Regions from separate parts of the Streptomyces sp. NPDC096311 genome, predicted to be linked through region 2. Evidence: riboswitches for the same ligand, from Rfam matches in the RefSeq annotation. Region 2 holds a riboswitch; the other holds the start of a gene.
What was found. Region 2 has a riboswitch for ZMP and ZTP ahead of ACIRA5_RS12160 (glycine hydroxymethyltransferase). Riboswitches for the same ligand answer to the same signal wherever they lie in the genome.
Positions count from the first base shown of each region.

Region 1: it holds a riboswitch for ZMP and ZTP, as region 2 does, so the genes downstream of both, ACIRA5_RS44635 (bifunctional 5,10-methylenetetrahydrofolate dehydrogenase/5,10-methenyltetrahydrofolate cyclohydrolase) here and ACIRA5_RS12160 (glycine hydroxymethyltransferase) in region 2, are expected to answer to the same signal.

Region 1 covers NZ_JBIWFN010000025.1:164,545-179,641, forward strand. Annotated here, with positions in the region: gene ACIRA5_RS44615 (hypothetical protein) at 1-111, opposite strand, end outside; gene ctaD (cytochrome c oxidase subunit I) at 108-1,793, opposite strand; gene ACIRA5_RS44625 (RNA polymerase sigma factor) at 1,899-2,462, shown strand; gene ACIRA5_RS44630 (CU044_5270 family protein) at 2,455-3,441, shown strand; gene ACIRA5_RS44635 (bifunctional 5,10-methylenetetrahydrofolate dehydrogenase/5,10-methenyltetrahydrofolate cyclohydrolase) at 3,497-4,348, opposite strand; ZMP/ZTP riboswitch at 4,372-4,458, opposite strand; gene ACIRA5_RS44640 (hypothetical protein) at 4,476-5,429, opposite strand; gene ACIRA5_RS44645 (MarR family winged helix-turn-helix transcriptional regulator) at 5,489-6,088, shown strand; gene ACIRA5_RS44650 (nuclear transport factor 2 family protein) at 6,113-6,478, opposite strand; gene ACIRA5_RS44655 (hypothetical protein) at 6,651-6,941, shown strand; gene ACIRA5_RS44660 (ABC transporter ATP-binding protein) at 7,076-8,830, opposite strand; partial or broken gene ACIRA5_RS44665 (hypothetical protein) at 9,341-9,572, shown strand; gene chvE (multiple monosaccharide ABC transporter substrate-binding protein) at 9,637-10,725, shown strand; gene ACIRA5_RS44675 (hypothetical protein) at 11,150-13,927, opposite strand; gene ACIRA5_RS44680 (hypothetical protein) at 14,253-14,684, opposite strand; partial or broken gene ACIRA5_RS44685 (SMI1/KNR4 family protein) at 14,821-15,000, opposite strand.
Region 2 covers NZ_JBIWFN010000004.1:120,221-135,317, reverse strand. Annotated here, with positions in the region: gene ACIRA5_RS12215 (FAD-dependent monooxygenase) at 1-400, opposite strand, end outside; gene ACIRA5_RS12210 (class I adenylate-forming enzyme family protein) at 397-1,968, opposite strand; gene ACIRA5_RS12205 (AMP-binding protein) at 2,015-3,586, opposite strand; gene pabB (aminodeoxychorismate synthase component I) at 3,583-5,781, opposite strand; gene ACIRA5_RS12195 (hypothetical protein) at 5,812-6,426, opposite strand; gene ACIRA5_RS12190 (DUF3050 domain-containing protein) at 6,622-7,401, shown strand; gene ACIRA5_RS12185 (DUF4232 domain-containing protein) at 7,605-8,303, shown strand; gene ACIRA5_RS12180 (DMT family transporter) at 8,394-9,221, opposite strand; gene ACIRA5_RS12175 (hypothetical protein) at 9,357-9,740, shown strand; gene ACIRA5_RS12170 (glutathionylspermidine synthase family protein) at 9,808-10,995, shown strand; gene rocD (ornithine--oxo-acid transaminase) at 11,131-12,336, opposite strand; ZMP/ZTP riboswitch at 12,489-12,576, shown strand; gene ACIRA5_RS12160 (glycine hydroxymethyltransferase) at 12,558-14,054, shown strand; gene ACIRA5_RS12155 (hypothetical protein) at 14,068-14,757, opposite strand; gene trpS (tryptophan--tRNA ligase) at 14,877-15,097, shown strand, end outside.

The DNA.
Region 1 (15,097 bases), on a different contig from region 2:
ACGAGCCGCTTCCGCCCGCCCCTCGGCCTTGGTGGCCTCGATGAGCAGATGGCCCTCCAGTTCGTCGATGAGTGCCCGCGAGGCCGGTGGCCGGTCGTCCATGGTCGTCATCGCAGTTCCTTCCGGGGCGTCTCCAGACGTGCGGCCGCGGCCGTGATCGCCGGGTGGTGCAGGTCGAAGGCGGGGGACTCGCTGCGGATGCGCGGCAGGGTGAGGAAGTTGTGGCGCGGCGGGGGACAGGACGTCGCCCACTCCAGTGAGCGGCCGTAGCCCCACGGGTCGTCGACCTCGACCTTCTCGCCGTACTTGGCGGTCTTCCAGATGTTGTAGAAGAACGGCAGGAGGGAACTTCCGAGGAGGAAGGAGAAGATCGTCGAGATGGTGTTGAGGGTGGTCAGGCCCTCCACCGCCAGATAGTCGGGGATACGGCGCTGCATTCCGTTCGCACCCAGCCAGTGCTGTACCAGGAACGTGCCGTGGAAGCCCACGAACAGCGTCCAGAAGGTGATCTTTCCAAGGCGCTCGTCGAGCATCTTGCCGGTGAACTTCGGCCACCAGAAGTGGAATCCGGAGAACATCGCGAACACGACCGTACCGAAGATCACGTAGTGGAAGTGCGCCACCACGAAGTACGAGTCCGAGACCGGAAAGTCCATCGGCGGCGAGGCGAGCATCACGCCCGTCAGACCGCCGAAGACGAAGGTGATCAGAAAGCCGGTCGCCCACAGCATCGGGGTCTCGAAACTCAGCGACCCCTTCCACATCGTGCCGATCCAGTTGAAGAACTTCACGCCTGTCGGTACGGCGATGAGGAACGTCATGAAGGAGAAGAACGGGAGCAGCACGCCACCGGTGACGTACATGTGGTGCGCCCACACGGTCACGGACAGACCGGCGATGGAGATCGTCGCGGCGATCAGGCCCATGTAGCCGAACATCGGCTTGCGGGAGAACACCGGGATGACTTCGGAGATGATGCCGAAGAACGGCAGGGCGATGATGTACACCTCTGGATGGCCGAAGAACCAGAAGAGGTGTTGCCATAGCAAGGCTCCGCCATTGGCGGCGTCGAACACATGTGCACCGAATTTTCGGTCCGCCTCCAGCGCGAACAGCGCCGCCGCGAGCACGGGGAAGGCCAGCAGCACCAGAACACCCGTGAGCAGCACGTTCCACACGAAGATCGGCATGCGGAACATCGTCATGCCGGGAGCGCGCATGCAGATGATGGTCGTGATGAAGTTGACCGAGCCGAGGATCGTGCCGAAGCCGGAGAAGGCCAGACCCATGATCCACATGTCGGCGCCGACACCGGGCGAGCGGACCGCGTCCGACAGCGGGCTGTAGGCGAACCAGCCGAAGTCGGCCGCGCCCTGCGGGGTGAGGAACCCGCCCACAGCGATCAGCGAGCCGAGGAGATAGAGCCAGTACGCCAGCATGTTCAGCCGCGGGAACGCCACGTCGGGTGCGCCGATCTGCAGCGGCATGATCCAGTTCGCGAAACCGGCGAACAGCGGCGTCGCGAACATCAGCAGCATGATCGTGCCGTGCATCGTGAACGCCTGGTTGAACTGCTCGTTCGACATGATCTGAAGCCCCGGCCGGGCGAGTTCGGCGCGCATCAGCAGCGCCATCACCCCGCCGACGCAGAAGAAGCCGAACGCCGTGACCAGATACAGCGTGCCGATCGTCTTGTGATCCGTGGTGGTCAGCCACTTCACCGCGGCGAGTCCAGGACGCCGCGCACGCGCGGGAAGCGCTGTGGGCGGCGTCGTCACTGTGGTGCTTTCCATGCCCCGCCTGTGTCCGTCGTCGGCCCTGCCGTCACACTTGAAGGAAGCGACGAGCGTCACACCCGCACCTGTGACGATCGCGCACTTGCCGGACACCTACGGATCATGAGCAACGACGAGACCTTCGCCGCTGCCTATCGCGAGCACTACTGGGCGGTCAGCCGCTACGTGGCGAGGCGACTGGACGGCGGGAGCAGTGATGTCGAGGAGGTGGTGGCGGAGGTCTTCACCGTCGCCTGGCGGCGCCGGTCCGACCTCCCGCCGTCCCCGCTTCCCTGGCTGTACGGGGTGGCACGCCACTGCCTGGCCAACGCCGTACGCGGCTACGGGCGCCGCCGCAGGCTCCTCGACCGGATCGGCAACGACGAGAGCGCGCACAGCAGACAGGTCGTCGACAGCCCCGACTCCGCGTCGCCGGGCGACTGGGTGCACGAGGCGCTGGCCCGGCTCTCCCTGGCCGACCAGGAGGTACTGCGCCTCACCGCCTGGGAGGAACTCGGCGTCGACGAGGTCGCCGTCGCCCTCGGCTGTGGCAGCCGCGCCGCGGCCATGCGCCTGCACCGCGCCCGCCGCCGGCTCAGAGCCGAGATCGACCGTATGCACATCACCGTGGCCGGCGGCACCGCTTCGCCCCGCCGCGACGCCCCGAAGGAGCACGGCCATGGCTGACGAACTCGACATCCTGCGCCGCGCCAACCCGGTGCCGGCCATCGACCCCCGCTTCCACGACCGCCCCCTCGACCAGCACGCGCAGCGCCGCCTCAACCACCTGCTGCACGGCGAACGGCAGCGCACGAGCCCCCGTCCGCCGCGCCGCTGGGTCTGGAGCGTCGGCACCGCGGCCGCCGTCGGTGTCGTCGCCTTGACACTCACGCTGTCGGGATCGACCACCACCCCGGCCGTGGCCGCACCCCGCCCGCTGATCGTCGAGGCGGGCTCCACCCCCGTACCCCTGGCCCGGCTCGCCGACCGAGTGGCCGCGTCCGCGGGCTCGCAGCGGCTCGTCCAGGGCACCCACGTACAGACCTGGAGCATGAGTCTGACCTCCGGGCCGGGGGCCCGGCCGCCGATCACCCTCCCCGCGGAACGCGTGGTCCGCTGGAAGGCCGACGGCAGTCACACGGAACTCGTCGTGGCGACCGACCCCCGTCATCCGGGCAGGCCGGTCGTCACCGACGCCGACCCCGTCCCCCGCACGGTCGAGGACGGGCACGTCCTCAGCCGGCAGACCTACCCGCCGAGCTGGAGCGACGCCCCGCCGGTGGCCCGGCCGCCGCACGACGCCGAGCGGCTGCGCGCCTACCTCGAGGAGATCGACCGCATCGAGCGGATGGGTACGCCCCAACTTCTTGACGCTGTTGCCGAGTTGCTTGACAACTGGACGCTGGGCGCCCGTGAGGACGCCGCGCTCGTCCGGGTCCTCGCCGACGCGAAGGGCCTGCGCCCGGCCGGAGCGGTCACCGACCGGCTGGGCAGGCAGGGACAGGCGTACGTGTACGAGGACACCGCGCACTCCGTGCGCCGGATGCTGGTCCTCGACCCGAGGAGCGGCACCGTACTCGGGATCGAGGACACCGTCACCAAGGACGATCCCGAATATGGCGTCAAGGCCGGGGACGTGATGTCGTACAGCGCGTGGATGCGTTGAGCGGACCGAAGGTCTGTGAGCGAACCCCCAACGCGGTAGGCGAGGCCGAGACGCTCTACCGGAGGCCGAGTTGGCGCTCGGCCCCGGTCACGGTCTGCTCCAGCAGGACCGCGATCGTCATCGGGCCGACACCGCCCGGCACCGGCGTGATCAGCCGGGCCCGCTCGCGGGCGGTGTCGAAGTCGACGTCGCCGACGTTCCCGGCGTTGTAACCCGCGTCGATCACGACGGCTCCCGGCTTGATGTCCTCACCGCGGATCAGCCGGGGCCGGCCCACGGCGGCCACCACAAGGTCCGCCTCGCGGACGACCGACGAGAGACCGGTCGTCCGCGAGTGGCAGTACGTCACGGTCGCGTCGCGTCCGAGCAGCAGCATCCCGACCGGCTTGCCGAGGATCGCGCTGCGGCCCACCACGACGGCGCGCCGGCCCGCCGGGTCGACGTCGTACTCGTCGAGGAGCCGCATGATGCCGCCGGGGGTGCAGGACACGAACCCCGGCAGCCCGAAGCTCATCGCCGAGTACGAGCTGAGCGTCACCCCGTCGACGTCCTTCTCCGGCGCGATGGCCTCGAACGCCGCCCGCTCGTCGATGTGCGGTCCGACGGGGTGCTGGAGCAGGATGCCGTGCACGGTCGGGTCGCCCGACAGCGCCTTCAGCGTGTCGACCAGCTCGGCGGTGGTGGTGTCGGCGGGCAGGGCGACGTGCCGGGACTCGATGCCGGCCTTGCGGCTGCGGTTCTGCTTCATCCGGACGTAGGTGACCGAGGCAGGATCCTCGCCGACCAGCACCGTCGCGAGACACGGCGACATCCCCGTGCGTCCGGTGAGTGCGGCCGAGCGCTGCGCGGTCTCCTCGACGATGCGGCGCGCGAGACCCGCGCCGTCCATGAGCTGGGCCTGGGACATGAGCTACTCCTGAGCGTCGCTGACACAATCGCCCAGGCGCGCGGCAAAGACCCGTTCGTCAGGCCGCTCCCCGGTGGTGTTCCACCTCAGCGCCAGTCACGGCCCGCGACCAGGGTAGCTCGTACGATCAGCTGCCCGACTCGGCAGGAGCGGGCGGCGCCGTCGGGTCGACGCCGGCCAGGAACCCCCTGGCCTGTGCCTCGGTGGTCACGGCGCCGATGGCCCCGGCCCAGCGAGCGATCTCGCGGACCAGCGCGACGGCCCCGGCCTCATCGCCCGCGTCGCGCGCCACCACCGCCAGGAGCAGTTGCTGCGAGAGGGTGCCCGGGACGGTCCCGGCCCGGGCACCGAGCTCGGTCGCCCTGATCCAGCGCTCCCGTGCCCGTGCGTGATCACCGTGATCGTGGTCGTGATCGCCGAGGTGCCGCAGCGCTTCACGGACGAGCAGATCGTCACCGGAGTCGTGTGAGGCGCCGGCTTCACCTGCCGCACCCGTTGCACCGGCTTCACCGGCTTCACCGGCGCGCAGCGCGGCTTCGTAGTGGCCGGGCGCGACGTCGCGCTCGGCGAAGAGATTGTCGGCGACGAGGCCCAGATACATCTCGGCCCAGCCCCGGCGCACCTCGTCCGGGGCCCGGCCGCGGAGCCGCTCGGCGTGTGTGCGGAGGGCGGCCAGCGCGGCCGGGTCCTTGCCTTCGGGTCCGGCACGGAAGGCACCGTCGACGCGCACCTGCCCGAGGTAGCCGTGGCGCAGCCGGAGGAAGTCCAGATCCCAGCGGATGCCGGAGTGCGCCTCATCGGCGGGTTTCCCACCGAGGCTCGCGATGAGGACCTCGACGCATTCCCCGGCGGCGGCGAGTCGTGGCCCCGCCAGGGAGGTCCCGCCGAACCAGTCGCTCTCCAGGGCTACTTCGGCGGCGGCCAGGGCGAGGCGGGCACGGGACCTCGGATCGTTCGCCTCGGCCGAGTCGAGCAGGCGCGTAGCGCGCTCCCAACGAGCGCCGATCCTCAACTCCCTTGCTACGGCGATGAGTTCGTCGAGCGGTACGGCCGTACGAAGGGTACTTGCGGTGTTCGTCATGGCAGGGAAAGTAGTAATCAGAAAAACTATCCACAAGAAAACCATCTACGGAGTGGCGCATGGAAGACGTGAAGGCGGAAGAGTCGAAGTCCGCGCGGGGGCAGGCGTCGGCGGCGGACTCGGTCGACGGGCACGTCGCGGTCTGGGCGAAGGAACTCGACTGGATGGACCCGGTCAAGGAGGAGATCTTCGTCCGGCTCGCGATCCTGGCCCGGCACGCGGCTCAGGCCCGCCGGGACGTGCTCGACTCCGGCGGCCTGCAGCACTGGCAGTTCAAGGTGCTGCTGATGCTGCGCAGACTCGGCCCGCCCTACGCGGCGAGCCCCTCGCAGCTCGCCGATATGCTCGGGCTGACCCGCGGCGCGCTGTCGGCGCGGCTGGGGCCGATGGAGGACGACGGGCTGATCGCCCGTACCCACCACACGGCCGACCGGCGTCGCGTGGAGGTGCGGCTCACCGACGCCGGATACGCCGCGTTCGAAGAGCACGCGGTGTCGGAGGACCGGGGTGAGAACGCGCTGCTCGCAGTACTGACCCCAGCAGAGAAGCGGACGCTCGCAGACCTGCTGCGGAAACTGGTCGTGGCAGCACAGGCCGCTGCGAGCGCGAGCGACCCATCTCGGCCTTCGCCGAAAAGGTCCAGGTCACGCGAGAGTTGATCTGGACCTTCGGCCAGTTCCTTCCTACTCGTCCCATGCCTGGAGCAGCGTGTGTTCTACGATCTTGCCGTCCCGCAGCGAGACCATCGAGCTGGCGAGTACCCGCACGCCGTCCGGGTACTGGCAGGACTCGGTGAACGCGACGTGGTCGCCCTGGACGACACACTCTTCCAACTTGTGGGTCATGTCGCGGCTGTAGACGTCGTTGAGCATCTCGGCGATCTCGCCGCGACCGTGTTTGATCATCGGGTGGCTTGGCTGGGTGTTGCGGTCGACGATGGTCATTTCCGCGTCGTCCGCGTAGAGCGACAGGAGATCCGCCGCACTGTGTCCTTCTATGCCCCGGCGTAGCGCTTCGGTGTCGAAGGCGGGGCCTGCCATGGTGCCCATGTCGACCTCCTCGGAAGGCCGCGGTCCGCCGTGGAGGGGACCGCGAAGGGCCTCTCTACCGAGCCTCCTCCGCCCCATGGCCCACGGCAAGCCCAGCCGGTGGGATGCGCCTCTCGGGTGAGGAGCGGAGGACGGCCGTGACCGCCCGCCGTCCGGGACCGTTGCTGCAAGCATGATCTCAACACGACGTATGGTCGCCGCCGTTGGTCTCGCCGTCGGTGTCACGGGCCTTGCCGCGCCGATGGCGTCCGCGGCCGAGGCCCCGGACGCGGGGAAGCTGAACCCGATCACCCAGCTCGACGCGCTCGCCGTCAGCGACATCCCCGCGGAGCACCAGGCCGACATCCCGCGCATCTCCCAGCAACTGGGCGGACTCAACCGCCTGAACGAACTCAACCAGTTGCACCAGGTCACCGACCTGGTCGCACCCGTCACCGGAGTCCTCCCGGGCCTCCAGGCCTAGGGCCTGTCCCTGGGGTCGGGCCTCGGCCTGTCCGCCCGCGTCTGCCCCCGGCACCCCGTGCCGGGGGCGGACAATGGTGTCCGGGGCCGAGTGAAGGAAACTTCGTACGGAGAACGCGCGGCGATCCGCTCTCCTCAGCCCGCCGTCGCGAGGAACTGGGTCGCGGCCAGCTCCGCGTAGAGCGGGTCCCCGGCCACCAGTTCCCGGTGGGTGCCCACGGCGCGTACGCGGCCCGCGTCCATGACGACGATACGGTCGGCCATCGTCACGGTGGACAGCCGGTGCGCGACCACCAGGACCGTGGTCGTGCGGGCCACATCGGCGACCGTGTCGCGCAGCGCGGCCTCGTTCACCGCGTCGAGCTGCGAGGTCGCCTCGTCCAGGAGCAGCAGGCGGGGGTGGCGCAGCAGCGCGCGGGCGATCGCGACCCGCTGGCGTTCGCCGCCGGACAGCTTGGTGCCGCGGTGCCCGACGAGTGTGTCCAGGCCGCGCGGCAGCCGGGCGACCAGCCCGTCGAGCCGGGTCGTCTTCAGCACACGCGTGACATCGGCGTCGTCGGCCTCCGGGTTGCCCAGCAGCAGGTTGTCGCGCAGGGAGCCGGACAGGACCGGGGCGTCCTGCTCCACGTACCCGATGGCCGACCGGAGCCGGGGCAGGTCCCACTGCTCCAGGGAACGGCCGTCGACCGTGATGACGCCCGCCTCGGGGTCGTAGAACCGCTCGATCAGCGAGAACACGGTGGTCTTGCCGGCACCGGAGGGGCCGACGAAGGCGGTCATGCCGCGGGCCGGGACGGAGAAGGTGACGCCGTGGTGGACGTACGGCAGGTCGTCGGCGTACCGGAAGCGGACGTCGTCGAAGGCGAGCGCGGCCGGCGCGGCGCCGGGGGTCGGCAGTGGCGCGGGCAGCGCGTCCGGTTCGGCGGGCAGCCGCAGCGCCTCCTGGATGCGGGCGAGCGCGGCGGCGCCGGTCTGGTACTGGGTGATCGCGCCCACGACCTGCTGGATCGGCGACATCAGATAGAAGACGTAGAGGAGGAAGGCGACCAGCGTGCCGACTTCGATCGCGCCGGTCGCGACCCGTGCGCCGCCCACCGCGAGGACCGTGATGAAGGCGATCTGCATCGCGAGACCGGCCGTGTTGCCCGCGGCCGCCGACCACTTGGCGGCCCGTACGCTCTGCCGCCAGGACTCCTCGGCCGCCGCGTGGATGGTCTGCTCCTCCCGGTGCTCGGCACCTGACGCCTTGACCGTGCGCAGCGCGCCCAGGATCCGCTCCAGCGAGGCGCCCATCACGCCCACGGCGTCCTGCGCCTGCTTGCTGGCCCGGTTGATGCGGGGCACGATCACGCCGAGCACCGTGCCCGCGCACAGGATCACCCCCAGGGTGACGCCGAGCAGCACCACGTCGACCAGGCCCATCATCACCACCGTCGCCACCAGGGTGAGACCGCCGGTGCCGATGCCCACCAGCGAATCGGTGGTGACCTCGCGCAGCAGCGTGGTGTCGGAGGTGATGCGGGCCATGAGGTCGCCCGGTTCGCTGCGGTCCACGGCCGGTATCCGCAGCCGCAGCAGATACGAGGACAGGGCGCGCCGCGCGCCGAGCACCACCGACTCGGCGGTGCGCCGCAGTACGTACGAACCCAGCGCTCCCACCGCGGCGTTGGTGACCACCAGCGCCGCCATGCCGATGAGCGCCCGCCCGATGGGCCGGTCGTGCGACAGGTCGTCGATGAGGCCCCGCGCCACGAGCGGCAGCACCAGACCGGTGGCGCCGGTCGTCAGCGCCAGCAACGCGCCCACCAGCAGCGCCCATCGATGCGGTCGTACGTAGCCGAGAAGCAGCCGCCAGGCGGGCGGTCCGGCGTGCGGCTCTGCGATGCTCACGGTGCTCCTAGCGGGAGTTCGGCGCGGAGCATTCAGGCTACGTCGGAGGGGCCCCCGGAGGGGAACGGGCCACCCGGTGCCGGGGGGCTTCGCCTGCCTCACCAGTGGCGCAGCCCTGCGAGGGAAACCAGGCCCGAGCGTTCCGGGAGCGAATTTCCCACACCTTTCCGGAATCCTTACCGGTCCTCCCCCGTTGACACCCCCGCGCTCGCCCTCCTAGGGTCACGCCTACGTTCCGAACGTGTGACGACATTTCGAACGGTTGAAAGGCAACTGCCCTGTGCATCACCGGAGTTGGAACACGTGTGGACGTAACCCCGCGGCGCGGCCCGGCACGCGTTCAGGTGCACGCCGGCAGAGGGATCACGCGGATCGGCAAGACCCGGATGCCTGGGCCGCGACGCGTCGATCGGCGATCCGCGAGGCGCCGAGGCTCCTGAGTCCCGACTCCACAATGTTGCGGAGAACCTGACCGTCGGTCACCTCGTCAGGGAATACTGATGGCTCACTCCCATGGAGATGCGCACCAAAGACCCCGACGACCTCGGCGGCCACGTGCGGATCTGCAAGGTCGCCGAGCTGATCCGCCGCGGCGCACCGCTCCACCTCAAGTTCGGGCTGTTCAGGGCGCCCGGGATCCACCCGTACGGCACCCATACGCGGGGACCTCATTCCGGCTGCGGCACGCCGCCGACTCGCGCTCGACCTGCTCGTCGGCCGCCCGGCTCACTCCACCGCCGCCTTCTCACCGACATCTGATACGCCGTCATCTTTCTCAACGACGAGAAGAACAAGGAACGATCACCATGCGCAATCGCAGAGCCGCCCTCGCCGCCATCGCCGGAACTGCCTCCGTCGCCCTCACCATGTCCGCCTGCGGCGGCCAGAACAGCACGGGCAGCTCCAAGGGCGGCACGATCGGCATCGCCATGCCGACCCAGGCCTCCGAGCGCTGGATCACCGACGGCAAGAGCGTCGTCAAGGACCTGCAGGCCAATGGGTACAAGACCAAACTGGTCTACGGCGAGAACGACCCGGCGACCCAGGTCTCGCAGATCGAGAACCTGATCACGCAAGGCGTCAGCGCACTGATCATCGCGGCCATCGACAACAAGTCGCTGAACAAGGTGCTCCAGCAGGCCGCCGACGCGAAGATCCCGGTGATCTCCTACGACCGGCTCATCCTCGGCACCAAGAACGTCACCTACTACGCCTCCTTCGACAACGAGCAGGTCGGCCGGCTCCAGGCCCGCTACATCATCGACAAGCTCGGCCTGGAGAACGGCAAGGGCCCGTTCAACATCGAGCTGTTCGCCGGCTCCAGCGACGACAACAACACCAAGTACTTCTTCAGCGGCGCGTTGCACCTTTTGCAGCCGTTCCTGGACAGCAAGCAACTGGTCGTCCAGTCCGGCGAGACCGCGCTCAACCAGGTCACCACCCTGCGCTGGGACGGTGCCACCGCGCAGAAGCGCATGAACAACATCCTCGCCACGTCGTACAAGACCAAGCAGGTGGACGCGGTCCTGTCGCCGTACGACGGCATATCCATCGGCGTCCTGGCAGCGCTGAGGGCGGACGACTACGGCTCCCTCAGCAAGCCCCTCCCGGTCATCACGGGGCAGGACGCCGAACTGGCCTCGGTCAAGTCGATCGTCGCGGGTCAGCAGGGGCAGACCGTGTACAAGGACAGCCGACTGCTCGCCGATGTCGCCGCAAACATGGTCGACGACGTGCTCAACAAAAGGAAGCCGCAGCTCAACGACACCAGGACCTACGACAACGGCGCCAAGGTCGTGCCCGCCTACCTGCTGCAGCCCATCAGCGTCGACAAGACCAACTACGACAGTGTTCTGGTCGCGGGTGGCTACTACACCGACGCAGAACTCAAGTAGCCGAACGGCCATGGCCTGTCATGCCGCGGCCTCGGCACCGTAGCCCAGGCCGTCGAAGAGGAGTGCGGTGCTGCGTACCGCGCCGTCTCGCCGGCCCTCCTTCCTCCCGGTTGCGCCGTGCGCCGGCGAGCCATGGACATGGGGCTCAGCGGCCTGCGCGTGCTGGTCACCGGCGGCATCGCGGCTTGGGGGAGGCGAGGGCCCGGCGCTTCGCCGCGGCGACCGGCCAGGTACCGGCGCTGCAGCGCCCAAAGGCTCGTTCCGGCACCGGATGCTCGGCGGGACGATCGAGAAGACGGGAACCCACCACGTCCTTCGGATCGACGGATCCCAGGTGTTCGTGATCCAGCGGGCTCCCCGCCGATCCCGCGCCGACACGTAGGGGGCATGGACCACCCTGTCCATGCCCCCTGCGCAGGGCGGTTTACGGTGCGTCCACCACCGTGCCCGTCAGTACGGGACGGCCGGGAAGGGGTTCGGCGTTGTCGTCGGTCAGCGCGAGGCGTAGCGACTCGGCGGGCTCGGCCAGTTGGTCCGTCACCGTCGGCACGGTGAAGTCGGCTGTGGTGGTCCCGGCCGGGATGTCCGTCCCCAACCACAGGTCCGCCCGGGAGAGTGCGCGCTCCGGGTCGGGGAGCTCACCGGCGCGGTCCATCAGCCACTGCGGGTCCACGTCCTTGGTGGACAGTTCGGCGCCCTCGGTGACCGGAAGCACCCGCATCGGCTGCATGATGTCCACCTCGGCGGGCTCGGAGAGCGAGATCCGCCACGTCAGCGTCCCTCCCTCGGTCACCCGGTCCGTGACCGGCGTCAGGGTGACCGCGGGCGCGGGGTCGTCGTTCACCGCGGTGATCCCGCCCCGGTACGAGCCGATGACGGCGCCGCGCACGGCCTTCGCGACCACGTCGTACTGCTCGTCGTAGCCGAAGCGTGTGTCGCCCTTCACCTTCACGGGCACGTCGATGGGGGCGCTGCCCGGCCGTACCGTGACCAGCTTGTCCTCGGCCTGTCCGGTGTCCGGGTCGAGGACGGAGAAGCGGACCTTGCCGCTGCCGTGCCCGGAGACCTGGACCGGGATGTGGTAGCTGAGAGTGCCCGAGTCGCCCTCCTTGACCGTGAGTCGGCCGATGTCGACGCGCGGCAGTGTCGCGGCCCTGGCCGCCGGGGTGCCGGGGGCCCAGCCCCAGGCATCCATCAACCAGGCCTGTCCTGACGGTGAACGCGGGTTCAGTTCAAGGGACTTGACGTGCCTCAGGTCGAGGCCGGCACGGGTGGCCGCGGTCAGCGGGACGCGCAGCTCGCGCGCCCAGTAGGAGGCGGTGCGGTCGGTCCCCGGCAGCCCGTCGACCTGGACCTGGCCGAGCTCGGCCCGGCGGCCGTCGGAGTCGGTGACGGCCACGTCCAGCTCGGTGCCGGTCGTGTTCGGCGGCACGAACACACGAAGCGCAAGGCTCTTGGCGCCCGCGAGGGACACCGGAGCGGCGGGACGGACCTTTGTCGCCGCGCCCGGCGCCGACCACTTCAGCGCGACCGCGTCGCGACCGGCCTCCTTCTCCGTCCACCACCGCGCGAAGTGCGGCGACCTCCCCGCGGCGTCGGGGTCGAGGCATGCCACGGCCGGGTCGGGGTCGAGCGCCGAGCACAGCCTGCCGCCGGTCACCTTCACGGGGGCGTCGGGCAGGAAGCCGCCCGTGCGGCGGGCGCCGACCGCGTGGGTCAGCACGCGGGCCGGGTCGGCCGAGGGGGCGCGTCGGCCCGAGCCGTCGAGCAGCGGGCGCACCCGGTCGTCGCCGGTGACGAACAGCCGCGCCGCGGCGGCGATGTAGGTGGCGCCGGCCTGGTGCTGCTGGTCGGCGGTCAGCCGGGTGCGGGCGCCCGTGGAGCACACCGGGTCGGGCCGCTGTTCAGGGTCGTCCCAGAAGTCGTCGAAGGAGGGTGCCTCGGACTTGCCCGGCGTCCACTCGGTGTTGAAGTAGTTGTGGTTGGCGCCGACCACGTAGACGGCGCTGTGCAGGGCGGTGCCCCGGCTGACCCCGCGCGTCCCGTCGACGTACACCTCGCCCTGGAGGTCGGAGACGTCACCGTCGCAGCCGGGGAGGATCGTCGTGGACGGCACGTCGGCCACCGGATTCTGGCCGAAGATCGTCGGTCCGATGAGGACGGTCCCGCGGATCTTCCAGCGCACCGGGCCGCGGTAGCCGTCCTGCGCGGCGGGCGGCGGGTAGAGGCTGTCCATGGCGGCCCGGTTGACGCCCTCGCCGCCGCGCGAGTGGCCGACGAGCAGCACGCGGGACAGGTCGGCCTGAGCCGCGTCGGGCACGGCCGCCGGGGCGGTGCCCGGGTGAGCGGCCCAGCCGGCCCACTTGGCGAGGTGCTGGCGCACCAGCGAGGAGCGCGCCTGCGCACCGCCGTCCTCGACGTCCCCGTCCTGGCCGTTGATGCCGTTCGCCGAGATCGACACCGTCACATAGCCCTGCGAGGCCAGCAGTTCCTGGTCCTTCAGGTAGCCCTTGTGGCTCGGGATCGGCTGGGTGCCGGCCGAGCAGGGCCACTCAAGGGTCACGTCGTCCTCGGACCCGCCCGGTTTGAAGCAGGTGGCGTGGCGGCCGTGGAGGAACAGGGCGAGCGGTCGCCTGCCGGTGGCGCCGGTGGGCGCGACGACGACGGCCTGCATCTCGACCGGCAGGGCGAAGCCGGGGAGCTTCACCGGGTCGAGGTGGTACTCGCCGGTGACCGTGCGGTACCCGCCCGGCCTGCCCGGGTCCACGGAGTTCGCCGGGAGTGGGGCCGGGGGCTGCGCGGCCTTGAGGGAGTTCTTCGGTTTCTTGCCGGTGTTGTCGGCGGGCGCGTCCAACCGGCGCCCGGCCGCCAGGACTTGAAGGTCCTTGAGCGGGGTGGCTCCGTGGAGAGCGAGCCGGAACGTGTGGCCGTCCTTGGCCGCCTTCGGTGTGCCGAGCAGTTGGCCGGCCGCGCGGAACTCGACACGGGCGTCGCCTACCGGCACGGCCCTGTCCGACCGCCAGACCAGCTCACGCGCCATGCCCTTCCCGGTGACGCGCCAGCCGGGCGGCAGCGGGCTGTCCTCCTTCTGCGTCAACGGCTCCACCTTGGCCGGACGTTGGGCCTGGGCCAGTCCCGGTGAGCCCGCCAGGGCCGCGAGAACGGCCACGGCGGTGACCGCTATGCGCCGGGTACGGTTCAAGGATCCCCTCCTCACACTTCGAGCGCGGGCGCCCCGTCGATACCGGGAGCCCTTCGCGCCTCGAAGGAAGCGAAACGGGACCTGTGGGTTGCCTGTGCCAGGGAAGTGTGCCCGCGCAGGACAAGCCCGGACGGCGTCCACGTCGGGCAGCGCATCGTAATCGGGTCACCGGGGACTCCTCCCGCGCGGTCGCCGGAAAGGGCCCCCTCCATGGGCCGAACTCCCCCTCTGCGCACGGCCGTCGTCGGCGCCGGCCGGCGCGCCCGCATCCCCGGCACTGCCCGGGGCACCGGCGACTCCCTCACCGTCGCCCTTGCCCACCGTTTCAACCCTGGCCGCGTGCGCACCGTCCCTTGGCCTCACGGACCGGCATCCCGCCACGGCGGCCGGCGTATGGCGTCCGGGCCGCGCGCGGACCACGCCCAGCGTCACATAGCCCTCGCCGGGTGCCGGCGGCCGGTTCCAGGGCCAGGCTCCGGAAGCTGTGGAGACGTCCGCGACCGAGGGCGAACCGGGGCAGCCGGACGCCGAACTCGGCGGCAAGGGCCTCCAGGGCACGGCTCTCGCCCAGCCGCTCGGCGTGCGCGTCGTCCTGCGGGAAGAGACGGTCCGGGTCCAGCGCGATCGGCACGGACCCCCGTCTGCTCACCGAGGTCCCCCGGACGGTGTACGCGTACCGCTCCTCGCCGTTGTCCGTGACGGACAGAGGGAAGACACCGGGACGGTGGGGGCGGCTCGGCTCGCTCCACACCGTCACCGCACGGGTGCCCCGGGAAGCGGCGATGCCCCGGGAGACGAACCACCGCTCGTCGAACGGGCGTGGGGTCGTCGTCCAGATCCCCGGGAAAGTACTCGGCCAGGACCGCCGCGTCCTCGTGCCGGCGCACCGCGTCGGTACCGGCGAGCAGCCAGACGATGCCGCCCGCGTGCCGCCGGCCGTCGCTCACCGCCAGAAACGTCCGGTACGAGGGCGGCAGCCGGTGCCCGAGCCGCTCCTCCCGGGCGCGGATGTGCTCCTCGGACGCGGGCGGGAACCCCAGCCAGCGCGTACGCAGAGGCTCCTCGTCTCCCACGTGTCGCTCGCTCGCCGGTGCGCCGGGGTCTTGTGCGTCTGCCCATTAATGGCTCCAGCGCACCAGGAAGGACCGCCAGTCGTCCATGGGGTCCGTC
Region 2 (15,097 bases):
GCGCCCCCCACGCGAACTCCACTCCGGCCGCCTCGCACGCGGTGCGCAGGAAGCGCTCGGTGTCCACCTGACGCAGGCTGGTGAAGGGCGGGAGGCCGGGCGTGGACGGTGGCGGGAAGGTGCGGGCGTACACCTCGCGGCCCCGGTACAGGGTCCGTCTGGTGTGCCAGGTGCGCCCGTACGCCGTGATCTCGGCGGCCAGCCCCGGGCGCATCCCGTCGAGCAGTCGCAGGGTCTCCCGGTGCACGAACAGAGCGCGGCTGCCGGGGCGTTCGCGCTCCTCGGGGTCCGCCTCCAGGAGCACGACCGGCAGCCCGTGCGCCCGCAGCGCGAGCGCCGCCGACAGCCCGACGGGCCCGGCACCCACCACGAGGACCGGATGGCCGGGCGCGCCGCTCACGCGCGTACGCCCTCGGTCAGCATGCGGGTGAGCTCCACCCGCTTCACCTTCCAGGTCGCGGTCATCGGCAGCTCCTCGAAGCGCCACTGCCGGGGCTCGGCCAGGGGCGGCAGACCGGCCGTGGCCTCCCGCCAGCGCGCCGGGTCCAGCGGCTGTTCGCGGCGCACGCACACCACCGGCACCGGTTCGCGGTCCGCGCCGGGCACGATGACCACCTCACGCAGCTCATCGAGGCGGTCCATCAGGGCGTCCTCGACCTCCAGATTGCTGTGCACCGAGTCGATCTGATCGATCTCACGGTCGATCAGATGGAGTCCGCCCAGCCGGTCCTGGTACCCCATGTCGCCCATCTGCCACCAGCCGCCGTCGTCGAGTTGGCGCTGGTACTGCTCCCGGGCGCCGAGATAGGTGAGGATCCGCCCTCGGGTGCGGGCCTCGATGCGGCCGGGCGTGCCGGGCCTGGCACGCCCGCCGGAGTCGTCCGTGACCCGGACCCGGGTGAAGCCGGGGATCCCGATCCCGACCCGGCGCCCGTCCGCGCGGCCGGCACTGCGCCGGGTGAACCACTGGAAGGCCACCGGACCCGTCTCGCTCTGCCCGTACAGCTGGATCAGCCAGGGCGTACGCCGCTTCGAGGCGTCCAGCAGCCGCCGTACGGTGCGCGGATGGATCGCGTCGAACGTGGAGCCGTACGAGCGGACCCGGGACAGCGGCGCTCCGGGCGCGTCGGCCAGTTCCTCCCACAGCACGAAGGTGTTGGGGTGGGTCTCGACGATGCCGGGACGGTGCCGGGTCAGCAGCGGTCCCACCGCGGCGGGGTCCGGGTCGGTGATGAGCACCAGCGGGCTGCCGAAGTGCAGCAGGACGCCGAGCAGATGGTAGAAGCGCGAGTGCACGAACGACATGTGCAGCGCGGCGGTCTCGCCGCGGGTGGGCCAGCCCATCGCCTTCTGCGGGACGAGCCGGTTCCACATGGTGTTCGCGCAGTGCACGGCGAGCTTGGGCAGGCCGGTGGTGCCCGAGCTGTGGGTGATCAGGGCGGGCTCGCGCGGATGCAGCCGGACGGGAGAAGGAGTCTCTGCCCCGGCGTACTTCTCCAGGGATTCGGCCCCGGGCGCGTCGTCGACGCTGAGCGTCCGCCGTACGAGCGTGGAGAGGTCGACGTCCGCCAGCGGGCCTTCCAGCTTGGCCCTGTCGGTGATCAGCCAGGGTTTGTGGAGCCGTTCGAGAAGCCGGCCCACCACCGGGCCCGCGAGCCCGGGCGACAGGAGCACGGGAACGGCCCCGATACGGGAGGCGGCGCAGGTCAGCAGGACGATGTCGACGTTGTCCGTCTTGTGGACGACCACCTCCTCCGAGGGCCGGACCCCGGCCTCCCACAGCCGTCCGGAAAGCTCCTCGACCACCTCGGCCAGGACCGGATAGCTGAGGTCGACCCCGAGGCCGGGACGGACGTCGAGCGGCCGGTCCAGGGTGACGAAGACGGCTCCGTGGCGGTCCGCCGCCTGCCGGAACATCGGGCCCAGGTAGAAACCGCGGTCGGCGAGCAGGGGCTGCTGCTGTCGCATGTGCCCGTTCCCTTCTGTGGTGGTGCGCGTGGCGGTCATGGACGGGTCACCAGGCGCCCTGGCGGACGAGGTGGCGGCGGAGTTTTCCCGTCGAGGTGCGGGGCAGCGACGGGACGAAGCTGATGGCTCTGGGGACCTTGAACGCGGCGAGGTGCTCGCGCGCCAGGCCCACGAGTTCCGCCTCGAGACCGGACGGCCCCGACAGTCCGGAGAGACCGGGCGGCAGGGGCGAGACGGGGACGACGAAGGCCCGCAGCCGGCTGAAACCGCGCCAGTCGGTCATGGCCGCGACCGCGACCTCCTTCACCGCCCGATGGGCCCGCAGCACGGCCTCCACCTCCAGCGGGGAGATGGTGATCCCGCCGACCATCTCCAGGTCGTCGGTGCGTCCCAGGTGCCGGTAGCTGCCGTCCGGCTCCCGGCGCGCCCGGTCGTGGGTGGCCAGCCAGCCCCCCACCAGGGTGCGTTCCGTCTCCTCGGGCCGGTTCAGATAGCCGGGCGTCAGCGTCGGCCCGCGCACCCAGAGTTCGCCCTCCGCGCCGTCCTCCACCGGCACCCCGGCGCCGTCGCGCAGCTCCACCTCGAAGCCGGGGACCGGGCGGCCGACCGTGCCCGGGTGGTTGTGCTCGAAGCTGTTGGCGCAGAACGCGTGACCGGCCTCGGTGGAGCCGATCTGCTCCAGGACCGGCGCGCGCAGCAGATCGGCGACCTGCTTTTCGAGCCCCTCGGGCAGGCCCTCCCCGGCCGACACGGCGGCGCGTACGGAGGCGAAGCAGGTCGCGTGGCCGTTGCCCCGGTCGGCGACGAGGGCGGCGTACGCGGAGGGCACGGAGTAGAGCAGGGTGACCCGGTGCCGGGCGACCAGCTCGTCCACGGCGGCCGGGTTCGGACGCCGGTCCACCAGGACGGCGGAGGAGCCGGAGAAGAGCGGGAAGACGAAGGCGTTGCCGAAGCCGTACGCGAAGTACAGCTTCGACACCGACAGGGTGACGTCGTCCGGGGTGATCCGCAGCAGCCGCCGGCCGATGAGGTCGTGGTACGTCTTCGGGTCGCCGTGACAGTGCACGACACCCTTGGGCCGGCCGGTGGTGCCGGAGGTGTACTGGACGTAGAGCGGGGTGTGCGCGTCGACCGGGTGCGCGGCGGCCGGCTCGGCGTCGGGGGTGAGCGCCATCAGCTGATCGGCGCCGAGGCGCACACGGTCGGTGAAACGGTCCTCCAGGCCCGGTCCGGTCACGCAGAGCACGGCCTTGGCGTCCTCGGCCATGAACGCGTGCTCGGCCGGGGGCAGTTCGGGGTTGACCAGGACCGCGACGGCGCCCAGCCGGGCGGTGGCGAGGAAGGCCGCCACCCAGGCGATGCCGTCGGGCAGCGCGAGCAGCACCCGGTCGCCCGCGCCCACGCCGTGTCCGGAGAGCACACCGGCCGCGCGGCCCGCGAGCTCGTGCACCTCGCCGTGCGTCCAGGCCCGGTGGCCCTGGTGGAAGGCGATCCGCTCGCCCCAGCCGCGCCGCTCGGCGAGCGCGGCGAGATGGGTGGCGAGGTTGCCGGGGGCGTCGACGTCGGCGTGGGTGCCGGTCGGCGACTGCGGAGTCGGCGTGGACGTGGGGATCGTCACCGGGCGGGCTCCTCTACGGCGGCTCGGCGGGGGGTGTCCGCCCGACGGGCGCTCACCCCTACCGGGGTGGTTTCCTGGTGCTCCCGCAGGGCCCGCATCTGTGCCGCCGTCTTCAGCAGCATCTCGTCGTACTCCGCGGCCGGATCGGAGTCGAGGACGATCGCGCCGCCCGCGCCCAGGTGCGTCAGCCCGTCCGCGAGTACGGCGGTACGGATGACGATGCTGAGGTCGGCGCCGCCGCTGCACCCCAGGTAGCCGAGGGCACCGGAGTACACCCCGCGCGCCTCGGTCTCCAGCGTGTCGATGATCTCCATGGTGCGCAGCTTCGGCGCGCCGGTCATCGAGCCGCCGGGGAAGCAGGCGCGGACGCAGTCCACCGCGTCCGTCTCCGGGCGCAGCCGGCCCTCGACGGTGGAGACGAGCTGGTGCACGGTGGCGTAGGTCTCGGTGGCCATGAGCCGGGAGACGCGTACCGTCCCGGTCCGGCAGACCCGGCCCAGGTCGTTGCGGAGCAGGTCGACGATCATCAGGTTCTCGGCGCGGGTCTTGGCGTCCGCGGCGAGCGCGTCCCGCAGGCGTGTGTCCTCCTCGGGGGTGCCGCCCCGGGGCGCGGTGCCCTTGATGGGACGGGCCTCGGCGACGCCGCCGCGGGTGATCCGCAGGAAACGCTCGGGGGAGGCGCTCGCCACGTCGAGGTCGCCGAACCGCAGGAAGGCCGCGTACGGCGCCGGGTTGACGAGGCGCAGCACCCGGTAGAAGTCGTACGCGTCGGGTGGCGCGGGCAGCCGGGCGGCGTTGGTCAGACAGATCTCGTAGCTGGTGCCCGCGCGGAGTTCGCGCACGCAGGCCTCGATGTCCGCGAGGTAGGTGGCCCGGTCGCGGACGAGCCACGGTTCGGCGGCGCCGAGGTCCGGCTCGGCCGACACGGGAGCGGGCGGTAAGGGCTGCGGGTCGGGGCCGACGAAGGTGAGCTGGGCGAGTGCGCCGTCGAGCCAGTCGCCGGCCTCCCGGGTGGCCTGGGGAGTGTCCTCGGCCACACAGACGGCGTAGGTGAAGCCCTCCTGGTGGTCCACCGCGATCAGCCGGTCGGCGAACAGCCAGCAGGCGTCGGGGGTTTCGGCCCGGTGGCGGTTGGGGGAGCCGCAGTCGGCCTTGGTCTCGTACCCGAAGTAGCCGACGTATCCGCCGGTGAAGTCGAAGGGCAGCCCGGTGGCGTCCACGTGGCGGTTCGCCAACTGCCGCTTGAGGTAGTCGAAGACGCTCGCCCGGACCTTGCGCGGCGGCCGGCCGGCCCGCTCGATCTCGCAGCGGCCGCTCGTGACGTCGTACCGGACGAACTCCGACAGCGGCCCGGAGCCGTCACCGAAGAACGAGAACCGTGACTGCCCTTCCTCGACGCGTGCGCTGTCCAGCCAGAACGCACGCGGAGAGGCGGCGTACATGCGGGTGAAGGCGGCCTCCGCGTCGACGGCGGTGGCGATGCGGCGGGTGTGCAACCGGTGGGCGGGGCGGACGGTCCGCGTGGGCCGGGAGGGCGTGGCGGGGGCGGGGATGGCCGCCGCGGACGGGGTGACCGCGGTGTTCTTCGTACGGGTCTTGCGGGCGCGTTGCGCCGTGAGGTTGCGGAAGTTCACGAGCATCCGGTGGCCGTACTCGCTCAGGACGGACTCCGGGTGGAACTGCACCCCCCACAGCGGCCGGGCGCGGTGCCGCAGCCCCATCAGGACGCCGTCCTCGGACCAGGCCGTGGCTTCCAGCGTCTCGGGCAGCGGCTCGCGCACGGACAGCGAGTGGTAGCGGACCGCGGTGAAGTGCTGCGGCAGCCCCTGGAACAGGTCCCGCTCGTCGTGCCGGATTCTCGACAGATGCCCGTGCCGGGGCTCCGGGGCGGGCAGCACCCGGCCCCGCTCCCCGAGCGCGATGCCCTGGTGGCCCAGGCAGACACCGAGCACCGGGATCGTGGCCTCCGCGAGCACTCTGGCGCTGATCCCGAAGTCACGGGATTCGGCCGGGTGTCCCGGGCCCGGCGACACCACCACGTTGTCGAATTCCGAGAGATCCGGAGTTCTTCCGGCTGTTCCGTCGGGGGCGGCGTCGTTGAGGATCACCACCGGCTCCTCGCCGTTGACCTCGGCGATCAGCTGGAACAGGTTGTACGTGTACGAGTCGTAATTGTCGATGAGCAGGGTCTTCACCCGCCCACCTCCCTTTGATCGTTCTCGGGCCTACGCGGTCCGTCTTTTGTGGCGTCCGCGGAGCGCCTGGAGCGGTGGGTACAGCCATTTCTTGAAGAATCGCTGAAGGCGCGGCATGAGAATCCAGGTGACGAGGGCCGTCACACACAGACATAGCAGCAGCGTTCGGATGAGCGGATTGAGACCACCGAGATACGGAATCACGAGCAGATTGAATAAGAGCACCGGTGGGAAAACCGCGCTCATATTGATGAACCAAAGCTTCCATTTCGCGGGTGGGGGCGGTGCGGCCGGCGGTTTCGCGGCGCCGGTCTGGGCGTCGAACCAGCTCTTGGAGCCCCGCACACTCCGCCGGCCCGTCTCCCGGGCGAACGGGTCCGCCCGGGTGGCCCACTGCGCCCGGATGATCGAGTCTTCCCAGGCCAGGGCCGATCCCTCGCTGTCGAAGCGGTAGACCACATGCCACTCCGCCTCTCCGTCGGCAAGTACACCACCCCCCAGGAAGCCCGGTTCGCGCGAGCTCGCCCGCAGCACGGCCCACCCCCAGGAGTGGAAGTCGGTCTCGCGGCCCGGGATCACGTGATACGCCACGGTGACGGTTACGGGATTCCTGGTCACGCCATCGAGTACGGAAAGCGCATACAGCGCGTTCAAATCTTCAACGAAGTTTTTCGAGTGTCCGAATCGTGACCATTTGTTTATCTTTTGGTTATCTTGACGTCTTCTGTCGATCGATACTCACGGTAACTCTCGCATGATTTCCGAAAGTGCTTGCGGGGGCCGCTGATAAAGCTGCACGATCGCCATCCCCCGTCAATGTGTCCCCAAGAAGGAGATCCCATGTCCAGGTACGACTGGAATATGAACCACGAGGGAATCGAGCAGGCGCGTTCCGCGATCGAACCCGCTCGGAAGGAGGTCACCACCCACCCGATTTACCAGCGGATAAACAGCCGGGAGGACATGGCGACGTTCATGGCGCACCATGTGTTCGCGGTATGGGACTTCATGTCGCTCCTGAAGTCCCTCCAACGGGAACTGACCTGCGTCGACGTCCCCTGGGTGCCGCGCGGCACGGAGGTGAGCCGACGCCTGATCAACGACATCGTCCTGGTCGAGGAGAGCGACGAACTGAACGGCGGTTTCACCAGCCACTTCGAGCTGTACCGCGCGGGCATGGCCGAGGCGGACGCCGACGCGACCAGGATCGACACCTTCCTCGCCCTGATCACCGAGGGCCACGACGTGCCCTCGGCGCTCCGCGTCGCCCAAGTCCCCGCCCCCGCCGCGGAGTTCGTCCGCACCACCTTCGAGATCATCTCGGACCGGCCGCTGCACTGCCGGGCGGCCGCGTTCGCCTTCTCCCGGGAGGACCTCATCCCCGACATGTTCGACCAGGTCATCAAGAAGGAGGGCACCGACCGCTTCCCGCTCTTCTGCGACTACCTGGCCCGACATATCGAGGTCGACGGCGAGGAACACACCCCCATGGCCATGCAGATGGTGGCCGACCTCTGCGGCACGGACGACACGCGCTGGCAGGAGGCGGTCGAAACGGCGACGCTGGCCCTTGAGGCGAGGGTCCGGTTGTGGGACGGGATCGTGGGGGCGATGGCCTGAGGCCGTCGCCGGTTGATGTGCGGGGCTGTCGGCGACTGCGGTCGCACGCGGACCCCGGAACCTGACGAGTGCCCTGAAAGCCTTCCGAATGACTGACGCTGCATCAGGATGCCTCCGTGGCAGGGTGGTTGTGAATCCTCTCGTATTGTGGTGATCAACACGGCGCCCGCCAGCGCCCCCTCATGCAACGGAGACGAACCACGATGCGCCTGTTCCACGCCGCCACCGCACTCGCCGCCACGTCCGCGCTGGCCCTGACGCTCACCGCCTGCGGGAACGACAGCGGCAACGACGCCTCGGGCGACCAGTCGTCCGCACCGACCTCCTCGTCCTCGGCCGCTGCGGCCGGCGGCGCTTCGGCCGAGAACGCGGGTGCCACCAAGGACGCGGGCGGCAGCACGGGCGGCGGCGGTACGGGCACCAGCACCGGCGGCACGACCAGCACCAGCGGCACCGGCGGCACCGGCAACAGCGGCGGCACCGGCGCGAGCCGCTGCCACACCGCCGGGCTGGGCTTCTCGTTCGGCTCCGGCGACGGCAAGGTCAGCAGCTCGGACGACCAGCAGCAGCTGGCCGTGGTGCTGAAGAACAAGGCGTCCGCCACGTGCACCATCCAGGGCTTCCCCGGGGTCGACCTGAAGTCCTCCGGCGGCAGCTGGTCGCTGACCCGCAGCGGTGCGACGCCCAAGAAGGTCACCCTGGCCGCCGGCAGCAGCACGACGTTCACCCTCACCTTCCTGCCGTGGAACCAGGGCAGCGGCACCGAGTTCAAGGCCACCTCGGTCGTCGTCACCCCGCCGAACGAGACCACCTCGGCCACCCTGGCCTGGCCCGGCGGCAGCGTCCTGCTCCAGGACGGCGCCACGCACCCCGGCACCTACACCGGCCCCGTCGGCGGCTGACGGCAACCGGCTACTTCGGCTGCGGGCCGGTGGGGGCCGGGCGCGGGTGTGCCCGGCGTTCGCGGGCGAGGAACTCCCCGGCCTGCCCCGTCAGCCCTCCTCCACCGGCGCTTCCCCGAACCGTGCCAGCGCCAACGCCCCCGCCACCGCCACCACAAAACCCAGCACGGCCAGCCACTCCAGTCCCTCCCGCGTACGGTCGCCCAGCCAGATCACTCCCACCAGGGCCGGTCCGATGGTCTCCCCGATGACCAGACCGGCCGTGGCCGTCGTCACCGAGCCGCGCTGCAACGCCGACGTCAGCAGGATGAACGCGGCGCCTCCGCCGATGAGGAGCGCGTACGTCGCCGGATTGCGCACCAGCGCCCCGAACGCCAGCTCGTCGATCAGCCGCACCGACACCTCGACGACCCCGAACCCGAACCCGGCCCCGAGGCCGAGGACCAGCGCCCGACCCCGCCCGGACATCCGCCCGCCCACCAGGCCGAGCAGCAGCACCACCACCGCGGTCCCCAGCATCCAGTACTTCAGCGTCATGGACCCCGCCTCGCTGCCCTCCGCCCCGGACGCCAGCCCGAGCATCGCCAGCCCCGCGCACACCACCCCGACCGCGGCCCACTCCACCCCGCTCAACCGCACCTGCAGCAGCCGCGCGGCGACCACCGCCGTCACCGCGAGGCTCGCCGCCAGCGCCGCCCCGACCGCGTAGATGGGGAGAGAGCGAAGTGCCGCGATCTGCAGCAGGAAGCCCAGGCCGTCCAGCGCGAGGCCCGCGAGATACCGCCACTGCCGCAGCGCCCGCAGCAGCAGCGCCGCGTCCCCGCCCGAGCCGCCGCTGTCGGCCGCCGCCCGCGCGGCGATCGCCTGCAACACCGTCGCCGTACCGAAACAGACCGCCGCACCGAGTGCGCACACCATTCCAAAGAGCACGAAGTGACTGTAGGGGACGCCGAATCGGAGGGGTCCCTCGCCTGCCTTGCGCAAAGCACCTCTAATCTGATCGCCTGCGCCAGGCAAAGCGCGCGCACTGTCCTGACAAACGGGGGATCGAAGATGGCGGACACACGACGGCAACTGCGCTCGGGCACAGTCGTACTCGGCGGCATGGGACTCCTCGCGGCAGCCCTCACCGCCTGCTCCTCGGAGCCGGACAAGCGCTGTGTCGACCGCGACAGCTACACCTCGCTCAAGGGCTACAAGGTCGTCGCCGACAAGAACTGCAAGACCACCAAGTCCGTCAAGACCACCAAGACCAGGACCACCAAGACCTCGGTCAGCAGCGGCTGGTACTACGGCGGCAAGAAGAAGGGCGGCTGGGTCGACGGCGGCTCCTTCACCAAGGCGAGCAAGGGATCCGGCAGCAGCACCAGCGGCGGCAGCCACCACTCCGTCGACCGCGGCGGCTTCGGCAGCGGCAAGGGCAGCTCCGGCGGCTGAGCGACACCACGTCACCGCACCCGTAGCCGTGGGCCGCGCGCCCAGCACCGATCGGACCCGTACGCGCATGGAACGCCGCACCATCGAGCCCCGCGCCGGCTGGCAGCAGACCGTCGAGCGACAGGGCCTCATCTACCCGCTGACCCGCTACCCGGACGACTCCCTGCGCCCCTACTGGGACGAGAGCGCGTACTACGCCTTCTCACTCCCGGAGGTGGAGGCGCTGGAGGAGGTCGTCGAGGAACTGCACCGCATGTGCCTGGCGGCGGCCGAGCACATCGTCACGGAGAACCGTTTCGCCGACCTCGGCATCACCGACCCGCGCGTCGTGCGGGCGGTCGCCGAGGCCTGGCGGCGCCGCGGCGAACTCCCCTCCGTCTACGGCCGGTTCGACCTGCGCTACGACGGCACGGGCCCCGCCAAGATGCTGGAGTACAACGCGGACACCCCGACGTCCCTGGTCGAGGCGGCGAGCCCCCAGTGGTTCTGGATGGAGGACCGTTTCCCCGGCGCCGACCAGTGGAACTCCCTGCACGAACGCCTCGTCGCAGCCTGGAAGAAGCAGGCCGCCCTCCTCCCGCCGGGCAGCCCCCTCTACTTCGCGCACTCCGCCGACGACGAACTCGGCGAGGACCTCATGACCGTCGCGTATCTGAAGGAGACGGCGGAACAGGCGGGCCTCGACACCGACTGGATCTCGGTGGAGGAGATCGGCTGGGACACCCTCTCGGGTCGCTTCGTCGACAACCAGCTCCGTTTCATCCGCAGCTGCTTCAAGCTCTATCCCTGGGAGTGGCTCACCACCGACCGCTTCGCCGACCACGTCCTGGACACCCTCGACAACGGCGGCGGTACGGGCACGACCCTGTGGATCGAGCCCGCCTGGAAGATGCTCCTCAGCAACAAGGCCCTCCTCGCCGTCCTCTGGGAGCTGTACCCGGGCCACCCCAACCTCCTCCCCGCCTACCTCGACGGACCCCGGGAGCTGGCCACCACCCAGGGGTACGTCGCCAAGCCGCTCCTCGGCCGCGAGGGCGCCGGGGTGACGGTGCACGCGCCGGGCGCCGCCCCCGTCGTACGCGAGGACGAGGCCTGCTGCTACCAGGAACTGGCCCCCCTTCCCTCCTTCGACGGCAACCATGTCGTCCTCGGCGCCTGGGTCGTGGACGGCGAGTCGGCGGGGCTCGGCATCCGCGAGTCGTCCGGGCTGGTCACGGACGAGTACGCCCGCTTCCTGCCCCACGTGATCCTCTGAGCGGCTCCGGCGAAGTCCGCCGCGGTACCCGCGCCCCTCGGGGGCGCGGGGCTGTGACAACGTGCGGCTCCGCCGCGTGGGTGCGACCGGCCATGGACGGCCCGCGGGTTCATCACCGCGCTTCCAGCGGAGCGCTCAGGCACCCAGCACCGCACGCAGCTGAGCCAGCCCCCAGTCCAGGTCCTCCTTGCTGATGACCAGCGGCGGGGCGATCCGGACCGTGACCCCGTGGGTGTCCTTGACCAGGACACCCCGGTCCATCAGCCGCTCGGAGATCTCGCGTCCCGTGCCGTACTCGGGGGCGATGTCGACGCCCGCCCACAGCCCCCGCCCGCGCACCGCCGTGACATGCCCCGAGCCCGTCAGCAGCCCCAGCTCCCGGTGCAGGTGGTCACCCAGTTCCGCGGCGCGCCGCTGGTACTCGCCCGACCGCAGCATCGCGATCACCTCGAGCGCCACCGCGCAGGCCAGCGGGTTCCCGCCGAACGTCGACCCGTGCTCACCGGGCCGGAACACCCCGAGCACCTCCCTGCTCGACACCACCGCCGACACCGGTACGACCCCGCCCCCGAGCGCCTTGCCCAGGACGTACATGTCCGGCACCACGCCCTCGTGCTCGCACGCGAAGGTGCGGCCCGTGCGACCCAGCCCGGACTGGATCTCGTCCGCGACGAAGAGGACGTTCCGCTCGCGCGTCAGGTCCCGCACCCCGGCGAGGTAGCCGGGCGGCGGCACCAGCACGCCCGCCTCGCCCTGGATCGGCTCCAGCAGCACCGCGACCGTCTCCTCGGTGACCGCCGCCCGCAGCGCGGCCAGGTCCCCGTACGGCACGATGTCGAAGCCCGGCGTGAACGGCCCGAAGTCCGCCCGCGCCTCCGCGTCCGTGGAGAAGCTGATGAGCGTCGTCGTACGGCCGTGGAAGTTGTCGCTCGCCACCACGATCCTCGCCCGGCCGTCGGGGACGCCCTTGACGCGGTACCCCCACTTCCTGGCCGTCTTCACGGCGGTCTCCACCGCCTCCGCACCCGTGTTCATCGGCAGCACCATCTCCATGCCGCACAACTGCGCGAGCTGCGCGCAGAAGTCGGCGAACCGGTCGTGGTGGAAGGCCCGCGAGGTCAGCGTCACCCGCTCCAGCTGCGCCTTCGCCGCGTCGAGCAGCCGCCGGTTGCCGTGGCCGAAGTTCAGCGCCGAGTAGCCGGCCAGCAGGTCGAGGAAACGGCGCCCCTCGACGTCCGTCATCCAGGCCCCGTCCGCCGTCGCCACGACGACCGGCAGCGGGTGGTAGTTGTGCGCGCCGTGCGCGTCGGCCGAGGCGATGAGTCGTTCGGTGGTGGTCACGGGATCTCCGTTTCCTGCAGCGCGGGGACCGCTGCCGCACGGGGGGTCGGGCTCGTGGCTCCCTTCCTATCGTCGCTCGCACGGTGGACGCGGCGGGACACTCTGCGGCTACCACCGCGTGGCCGGTGATCCGGCGCGCCCGGTAGGCTGGCCGACGGGGCCGTGACTGGCGCGCTGGGATGGGATCGACCATCGGGGAGCGGTCCCGTGAACTGTGTGCCGTGCGCCTGGGCCGACCCGTGAACGCTGAACGCCACGTCCGGAGGCCGTCAATGCCCGAGCCCCTTTCCACCGAGTCCACCGCCTTCCGCAGCGCCCTCGACGTGATCCGGGCCGTGGAGCCCCGCGTCGCCGACGCCATCGGCCAGGAGATCGCCGACCAGCGCGACATGCTCAAGCTGATCGCGTCGGAGAACTACGCCTCCCCGGCCACCCTGCTGGCCATGGGCAACTGGTTCAGCGACAAGTACGCCGAGGGCACCGTCGGCCGCCGCTTCTACGCCGGCTGCCGCAACGTCGACACCGTCGAGGCCCTCGCCGCCGAGCACGCCCGCGAGCTCTTCGGCGCCGAGCACGCCTACGCCCAGCCGCACTCCGGCATCGACGCCAACCTGGTCGCCTTCTGGGCCGTCCTGGCCGCCCGCGTCGAGGCCCCGGCCCTCGCCAAGGCCGGGGTCCGGGGCGTCAACGACCTCTCCGAGGCCGACTGGGCCGAGCTGCGCCAGGCCTTCGGCAACCAGCGCATGCTCGGCATGTCCCTGGACGCGGGCGGCCACCTCACCCACGGCTTCCGCCCGAACATCTCAGGAAAGATGTTCGACCAGCGTTCCTACGGCACCGACCCGGCCACCGGCCTCATCGACTACGAGGCGCTGCGGACGTCGGCCCGTGAGTTCAAGCCGCTGATCATCGTCGCCGGCTACTCCGCCTACCCCCGCCTGGTGAACTTCCGGATCATGCGGGAGATCGCCGACGAGGTCGGCGCGACCCTGATGGTCGACATGGCGCACTTCGCCGGTCTGGTCGCGGGCAAGGTCCTCACCGGCGACTTCGACCCCGTCCCGCACGCCCAGATCGTCACCACCACCACGCACAAGTCGCTGCGCGGCCCGCGCGGCGGCATGGTCCTGTGCGACGAGAGCCTCGCCGAGCAGGTCGACCGCGGCTGCCCGATGGTCCTCGGCGGCCCCCTCCCGCACGTCATGGCCGCCAAGGCCGTCGCGCTCGCCGAGGCCCGCCGCCCCGAGTTCCGCGACTACGCCCAGGCCGTCGTCGACAACGCCCGCGCCCTCGCCGAGGGCCTGATGCGGCGCGGCGCCACCCTGGTCACCGGCGGCACGGACAACCACCTCAACCTGATCGACGTCGCCTCCTCCTACGGCCTCACCGGCCGCCAGGCCGAGTCCGCGCTGCTCGACTCGGGCATCGTCACCAACCGCAACGCCATCCCCGCCGACCCGAACGGCGCCTGGTACACCTCCGGCATCCGTATCGGCACGCCCGCGCTGACCACCCGTGGTCTGGGCACCACCGAGATGGACGAGATCGCCGGTCTCATCGACCGCGTCCTCACCGCGGCCGAGCCCGGCACCACGGCCAAGGGCGCCCCGTCCAAGGCCCAGCACGTCCTGGACCCGAAGATCTCCGACGAGATCTCCCACCGCGCCACCGACCTGCTGGCCCCGTTCCCGCTCTACCCGGAGATCGACCTCGGCTGACCCACCTCCTGGTTCAGAGGTCGATCAGCTCCTGTCGTGGTTCCCGCGGCGGTCCGGCGCCCTCGCGCCGGGCCGCCGCGCGGCGTACCAGGAGGGTGCCGCCGACCCCGAGGAGCAGACCCGCTCCCAGCCCGGGCAGCACCCGCCGCGCACGCTCCTCGACACCCCGTTTCGAGGCCGGTGCGCCTGCGGCGTCCTCGATGAACCTCCCGCGCCCCACCATCCGCTCGAACACCGAGCGCGACGCGCGGTGCCAGCGGATGTCGTCGTCCACCACGTCGGGAGAGGGGTCCGTGCGCACCCAGGGCGTGCCGTCCGCGGCCAGGAACAGCTGGTCCTGGCGCCCCATGGCGACATCGCCCCCCGGCGCGCTGTCCGTCTGCGGCCAGCCCCCGACCCCGCTCAGCCCCCACATCACGGTGGCCCGTACCGGCGGGAAGTCGCCCGCCGTCCACGCGTCCGGCACCCGCTCCGTCCCCATGTAGGTGGGAGTCAGCAGGTCCCACAGCCGCGTGAAGTCCTGCTCCCCGGAGTGCAGCGCGGTCGTGCGCCCCGTGCCGCCCTCGATGACCACGGCCATGTCCGGCCCTCTGCGCCCCGCGGCCGGTGCGAGAGCCCCCGCCGGGTGCGCCGCCAGCACGGCGAGCACCACACCCGAGAACACCGCGATCCCCGCTCTCACCCGTCTGCCTCGGCCCGTCATGCGTGTCCCCCGTCCGCCCCCAGCACGTGCCTCGAGTATCCGCCCGGGTCCTCTCTCCGGGGAGAGCTCTGTTCCCACCTGTTCCCGAGCTCCCGGGCGCACCTGAGAGAATGGTGAACATGGCCTCTGAACGTCCCCGCGTGCTCTCCGGAATCCAGCCCACAGCAGGCTCGTTCCACCTCGGCAACTACCTCGGCGCCGTCCGCCAGTGGGTGGCCCTGCAGGAGTCCCACGACGCCTTCTACATGGTCGTCGACCTGCACGCGATCACCGTTCCGCAGGACCCGGCGGACCTGCGCGCGAACACCCGGCTCGCCACCGCGCAGCTGCTCGCCGCCGG